Linked DNA regions of Roseateles amylovorans. The protein of the gene in region 1 interacts with the protein of each later gene in a pairwise test. Links are inferred from orthologs where the notes say so. Each region holds a gene or a part of one and is shown on either strand. Other genes may lie near its edges. The genes, in order: pheT and secD.

Region 1 (3,412 bases):
CTATGCGGTGCAGCACGTCAAGAAGCATCGCCATCTGATCGACGCCGGGCAACCCATGCCCGAGATCCGGGTGATCGCCCCCGGACGCACCTACCGGGTCGACAGCGATGCCACCCACTCGCCGATGTTCCACCAGGTCGAAGGCCTGTGGGTGGGCGAGAACATCAGCTTCAAGGACCTCAAGTCCGTCTACGTGAACTTCATGCAGCAGTTCTTCGAGACGACGGACATGGAGATCCGCTTCCGCCCCAGCTACTTCCCGTTCACCGAGCCCAGCGCCGAGATCGACATGATGTTCGGCACCGGACCGCTGAAGGGCCGCTGGCTGGAAGTGTCCGGTTCCGGTCAGGTGCATCCGCAAGTGATCCGCAACATGGGCCTGGATCCGGAGCGCTACATCGGTTTCGCGTTTGGTTCCGGCATCGACCGGCTGGCCATGCTCCGCTACGGCGTCAACGACCTGCGGCTGTTCTTCGACGGCGACCTGCGATTCCTGTCGCAGTTCAAGTAAGCCTCGCACCCCACAGTCGTTTGAGTCGCCTAGAGCGCAAGAGAGATAGACATGCAATTCCCTGAGTCCTGGCTGCGGGCCTTCTGCAATCCCGCGCTGAACACCCAAGAGCTGGCCGAGCTGCTGACGATGTCCGGTCTGGAAGTCGAAGAGCTGCGTCCGGTGGCGCCGCCCTTCCACGGCATCGTCGTCGCCGAGATCGTCGAAGCCGTCCAGCATCCGGATGCCGACCGACTGCGCGTGTGCAAGGTCAATGCCGGCGGACCGGAGCTGTTGCAGATCGTCTGCGGCGCGCCGAATGCCCGCGTGGGCATCCGCGTGCCGCTGGCCACCATCGGCGCCGAACTGCCCCCGGGCGATGACGGCAAACCGTTCAAGATCGGCAAGGGCAAGCTGCGCGGCGTCGACAGCTTCGGCATGCTGTGCTCGGCCCGCGAGCTGAAGCTGGCAGAGGACCATGGTGGTCTGCTGGAACTGGCGCTGGATGTGCCGATCGGCCAGAACATCCGCGACCACCTGAAGCTTGACGACACGCTGTTCACGCTGAAGCTGACGCCCAACCTGGCGCATGCCTTGAGCGTCTACGGCATCGCTCGCGAGGTCTCCGCCCTGACCGGCGCCCCGCTGATCGCGCCCGACATCCGACCCTCTTCCGTCGCCCATCAGGACAAGCTGCCGGTGCGCATCGAGGCGCCGGACCTGTGCGGTCGCTTCTCCGGTCGCATCGTGCGCAACGTCAACACGCAGGCGAAGACGCCGGCGTGGATGGTGGATCGCCTGGCGCGTTGCGGCCAGCGTTCGGTCTCGCCGCTGGTCGACATTTCCAACTATGTGATGTTCGAGCTGGGTCGTCCGTCCCACATCTTCGACCTGGACAAGATCCACGGCGAATTGGTCGTGCGCTGGGGCAAGGCCGGCGAGCAGTTGAAGCTGTTGAACGGCAACACCATCGAGCTGGATGCGCAGGTGGGCGTGATCGCCGACCGCGAGCAGGTCGAGTCTCTGGCCGGCATCATGGGCGGGGACGCGACGGCAGTGTCCGACGCGACCCGCAACGTCTATGTCGAGGCCGCGTTCTGGTGGCCCAAGGCGGTGATGGGGCGTTCGCGCCGCTTCAATTTCTCCACCGATGCGGGACATCGTTTCGAGCGGGGCGTGGATCCGGCCGGCACGGTGGACCACATCGAGCGCATCACCCAACTGATCCAGGAGATCTGCGGCGGAGATGCCGGCCCGATGGACGACCAGACCGTCGCACTGCCCGAGCGCAAGCCGGTGGCGCTGCGTGTCGAGCGCGCCGCGAAGATCATCGGCATGCCGCTGACCCAGGCGGAGTGTGAAGGCGTGTTCCAGCGCCTGGGCCTGGAATTCAGCGTCACCGCGCCGGGCGTGCTGACGGTGGTCCCGCCCACGTTCCGCTTTGACATCCAGATTGAGGAAGACCTCATCGAGGAAATCATCCGCGTGCTGGGCTATCCCAAGCTGCCGTCCACGCCGCCGTTGGCGCCGGTGGTCGGCAAGGTGCGCTCGGAGTCGCGCCGCGCGGTGCACGCCTTGCGCCATGCCATGGCCGCGCGAGACTATTTCGAGACGATCAACTTCAGCTTTGTCGAAGCGCGTTGGGAGCAGGAATTGGCCGGCAATGCTGCGCCGATCCAACTGCTGAATCCGATCGCCGCGCCCCTGGCGGTGATGCGCACCAGCCTGCTGGGCTCGCTGGTGCAGGTGCTGCGCAACAACCTGTCGCGCAAGGCGCCGCGCGTTCGCGTCTTCGAGATCGGGCGTGTGTTCCTGCGGGATGCTTCCGTCGTCGAAAGCGACACCACCATCGCCGGCATCGCCCAGCCGATGCGACTGGCCGGCCTGGCCTGGGGCCCGGCCGATCAGCAGCAATGGGGACAGAAAGACCGCCCGGTCGACTTCTTCGATGTGAAGGGCGATCTGGAAGCGCTGTTCGCGCCCCGCGTGCTGAGCTTCGAGCCGGCCGAGCATCCTGCGCTGCATCCGGGCCGCAGCGCCCGTGTGCTGCTGGACGGCGACGCCATCGGCGTGATCGGCGAGCTGCATCCGAAATGGCGTCAGGGCTATGAACTGCCCAGCGCCCCGGTGCTGTTCGAGCTGTCGCTCGATGCGGTGCTGGCCCGCACCCTGCCGCAGGGCAAGGGCGTGCCGCGGCTACAGGCGGTGCAGCGGGATCTGGCGGTGATCGTCGGCGAGCAGGTCACGCACGCTGCTTTGATGCAAGCCATCGAAGCCAGCGGCGAAGCCCTGGTACGCTCCGCGCGTTTGTTCGACGTCTTCAAGCCGGCCCAACCGTCGGGTGAACTGAAGGCGGGCGAGCGCAGCCTGGCCGTCCGGCTGGAACTGCTGGACGACGAGAACACCCTGACCGATGAGCGCATCGAGCAGGCGGTGGCCAAGGTGGTGGCGCAACTGGGCGAACAGCTCGGCGCGCGGCTGCGCGGCTGAGCGCGAGCCCGAGGAGGGAGAGAGGGAAGCCAATGAGCGACGACGAATTGAATGCGCAGGCCCGGGTGCTGCTCGGCAGCTTGGAAACGCCGACGCTGACCAAGGCCGAGCTGGCCGAACTGCTGTTCGACAAGCTCGGTCTGAACAAGCGCGAGTCCAAGGACATGGTCGAAGCCTTCTTCGACATCATTCACGACAGCCTGTCCAGCGGTCGCGAGGTGAAGCTGTCGGGCTTCGGCAACTTCAACATCCGGCGCAAGGCACCGCGGCCCGGGCGCAATCCGCGCACCGGGGAGGCGATCCCCATTGCGGCGCGTAATGTGGTGACGTTTCACGCCAGTCACAAATTGAAAGAAGCGGTCCAAGGCAACACGCCGGCGGCCGGAGACTTCGAGTAGAGTCTGACCTCCCTCCCAGCCGCCGGAGCACCTG
Region 2 (3,205 bases), 3.9 Mb from region 1 along the record:
AGAGGGATATCGACGTGTTTATTTCCAACGCTTACGCCCAGACTGCGGGTGCATCCGATCCGACCGGTGGCTTCCTGGGCATGCTGCCGCTGGTGCTCATGTTCGTGGTGCTGTATTTCGTCATGATCCGCCCGCAGATGAAGCGCCAGAAGGAACACCGCGCGATGGTCGAGGCGCTGGCCAAGGGCGACGAGGTCATCACCACCGGCGGCCTGCTGGGCAAGGTCACCAAGATGGGTGAGGTCTACCTGAGCGTCGAGGTCGCCACCGGCGTCGAGATCCAGGTTCAGCGTTCCGCCGTGCTGCAGGTGCTGCCCAAGGGCACCGTCGGCAAGTAAGCAGAACAATCCAGACGCCGCAGCCTCGTTCTCGAGCGCGGCGTCCCTGACGACCCGGCCCGTGCCTCGCACCGGCCGGGTCCGCTTTGAGTGGCGCCCGTGCGTCACGTCTGGTTTGCAGAGGATGTCCTCATGAACCGTTATCCGCTGTGGAAGTACGCGCTCCTGCTGGTGGCGCTGCTGGTCGGCTTGATCTACACCTTGCCCAATCTGTTCGGCGAAGCGCCGGCGGTGCAGGTCTCCAGCGCCAAGGCCACCGTGAAGGTGGACGATGCCGTGCGCCAGCGCGTCGAGCAGGCCTTGGCCGAGGCCAAGGTGAATGCCGACTTCGTGCACCTGGAAGGCACGTCGGTGCGTGCCCGATTCAACGACACCGACAGCCAGATGAAGGCCCGCGACACCATCGCGCGCGCACTCAACGGCACGGAGACGGAGTCGCCGCCCTACATCGTGGCGCTGAACCTGGTGTCGCGTTCCCCCCAGTGGCTGACCAGTCTGGGCGCTTACCCCATGTACCTGGGCCTGGACCTGCGCGGCGGCGTGCACTTCCTGATGCAGGTGAACATGAAGGCGGCGCTGACCAAGAAGGCCGAATCGCTCTCGAGCGACATCCGAGCCCTGCTGCGTGACCGCAACATCCGCCACGCCGGCATCGCCCGCGATGGCGACAACGTCGTCATCAATTTCCGGGACGAGCCCACCCGCGGCCAGGCCCTGGACGTGCTGCGCGGCCAGTTCCCTGAAGTCGCCTGGACCTCGCTGGGCGCCGGCACCGAGCTGCGCCTGTCCGGCACCCTCACGCCGGCCGCCGTGATTGCCGTGCAGGACGCCGCGATCAAGCAGAACATCACCACCCTGCACAACCGGGTCAACGAGCTTGGCGTGGCCGAGCCGGTGATCCTGCAGCAAGGCCGCGACCGTGTCGTGGTGCAGCTGCCCGGCGTGCAGGACACCGCCAAGGCCAAGGACATCATCGGCCGTACCGCCACGCTGGAAATGCGCCTGGTGGACGACAGCGCCGAGGCCCAGGCCGCCCTCGGCGGCGGCCCGCTGCCCTTCGGCACCGAGCGCTTCATCGACAGCAGCCACGCCCGTGCGGGCGAACCGGGCTATCCCATCATCGTCAAGCGCCAGGTGATCGTCACCGGCGACAACCTCAACGATGCCCAGCCCAGCTTCGACGAGAACCAAAACCCCTCCGTGACCCTGACCATGGACGCCAAGGGCGCCCGGATCATGAAGGAGGTCTCGCGCGAGAACATCAAGAAGCGCATGGCCATCATCCTGTTCGAGAAGGGCAAGGGCGAGGTTGTGACCGCGCCGACCATCCAGAGCGAACTCGGCAACCGTTTCTCGATCACCGGCAGCATGACGCCCCAGCAGGCCAGCGACACCGCGCTGCTGCTGCGCGCCGGCTCGCTGGCCGCGCCGATGGAAATCATCGAAGAGCGCACCATCGGCCCGTCGCTGGGCAAGGAGAACATCGACAAGGGCATCGCGTCGGTCACCTGGGGCTTCGTGGCCGTGGCGATCTTCATGTGCCTGTACTACATGATCTTCGGCATGTTCTCGGCCGTGGCGCTGGCATTCAACCTGCTGCTGCTGCTGGCCGTGCTGTCGATGATGCAGGCCACGCTCAGCCTGCCGGGCATTGCCGCCATTGCGCTGGTGCTGGGCATGGCGATCGACTCCAACGTGCTGATCAACGAGCGCATCCGCGAGGAACTGCGTGCCGGGCTGGCGCCGCAGCAGGCGATCCACGTCGGCTATGACCGCGCCTGGGCCACCATCTTCGACTCCAACGTCACCACCCTGATCGCCGGCATCGCGCTGCTGGCCTTCGGTTCGGGCCCGATCAAGGGCTTCGCGGTGGTGCATTGCCTGGGCATCGTCACCTCGATGATCTCGTCGGTGATGTTCTCGCGGGCCCTGGTCAACCTCTGGTATGGCCGTCGCAAGCGGCTGAAGTCGGTGTCGATCGGCACCGTCTGGAAGCCTGCGGGCGAGAGCGACATCGCTCCCACCGCCGAAACCCCCTGAGGGTGTCCCCAGAGCCCTAGAAGAGAGCGCACAACGCCATGGAATTCTTCCGAATCAAACGGGACATCCCGTTCATGAAGCACGCGTTGATTTTCAACGTCGTGTCCTTCCTGACCTTCGCCGCCGCCGTGTTCTTCCTGCTCACGCGCGGCCTGCACTTCTCGATCGAATTCACCGGCGGGACGGTGATCGAAGTCCAGTACGCCCAGGCGGCGGACATCAACAAGACCCGTCAGGTGGTCGAGCACATGGGCTTCGGCGAGGTGCAGGTGACCAACTTCGGCACCTCGCGCGACGTCATGATCCGCCTGCCGATCCGTCCCGAGATCAAGCAGGACGAGATGGTCGACCGCGTGTTCGGCGAGCTCTGCAAGGCTGAGAGCGGCCAGGTCGTGCAGCATCAGGAGATCTCGCCGCAGGGCGAGACCATCAGCAAGAAGGCCTGCGCGGTCAATCAGCAGGAACCGCTGACGCTGGCCCGCAGCGAGGTGGTGGGTCCGTCGGTCGGCGCCGAGCTGGCGCATGACGCGGCCATGGCGCTGGGCTTCACCGTCATCGGCATCATGCTGTACTTGGCGTTCCGCTTCGAGTGGAAGTTCGCCGTGGCCGGCATCATCGCCAACTTGCATGACGTGGTGATCATCCTGGGCTTCTTCGCCTACTTCCAGTGGGAGTTCTCGCTGGCGGTGCTGGCGGCGATCCTGGCGGTGCTGGGCTACTCGGTCAATGAATCGGTCGTGATCTTCGACCGGATCCGCGAGGCCTTCCGCAAGTACCGCAAGATGACCACGCATGAGGTGATCGACCACGCGATCACCTCCACCATG

Evidence for each region.
Region 2: the proteins of pheT (region 1) and secD interact in binary tests that used the Escherichia coli proteins (3 or more experiments, as listed by UniProt). The link is inferred for Roseateles amylovorans from one-to-one orthologs.

What each region holds. Positions count from the first base shown.
Region 1 is NZ_CP104562.2:4,689,847-4,693,258, reverse strand. The notes cover bases 174-3,271. They hold pheT (phenylalanine--tRNA ligase subunit beta), read left to right. Parts: upstream 174-562; coding sequence 563-2,980; downstream 2,981-3,271. Other genes in these bases: N4261_RS19465 (integration host factor subunit alpha), read left to right, coding at 3,013-3,271; N4261_RS19475 (phenylalanine--tRNA ligase subunit alpha), read left to right, coding at 174-511. Also shown: more of N4261_RS19475, read left to right, coding at 1-173; more of N4261_RS19465, read left to right, coding at 3,272-3,378.
Region 2 is NZ_CP104562.2:744,813-748,017, forward strand. What follows is about bases 34-2,924. They hold secD (protein translocase subunit SecD), read left to right. Parts: upstream 34-470; coding sequence 471-2,378; downstream 2,379-2,924. Other genes in these bases: yajC (preprotein translocase subunit YajC), read left to right, coding at 34-338; secF (protein translocase subunit SecF), read left to right, coding at 2,417-2,924. Outside these bases: more of yajC, read left to right, coding at 15-33; more of secF, read left to right, coding at 2,925-3,205. UniProt on the Escherichia coli protein: Part of the Sec protein translocase complex. Interacts with the SecYEG preprotein conducting channel. SecDF uses the proton motive force (PMF) to complete protein translocation after the ATP-dependent function of SecA.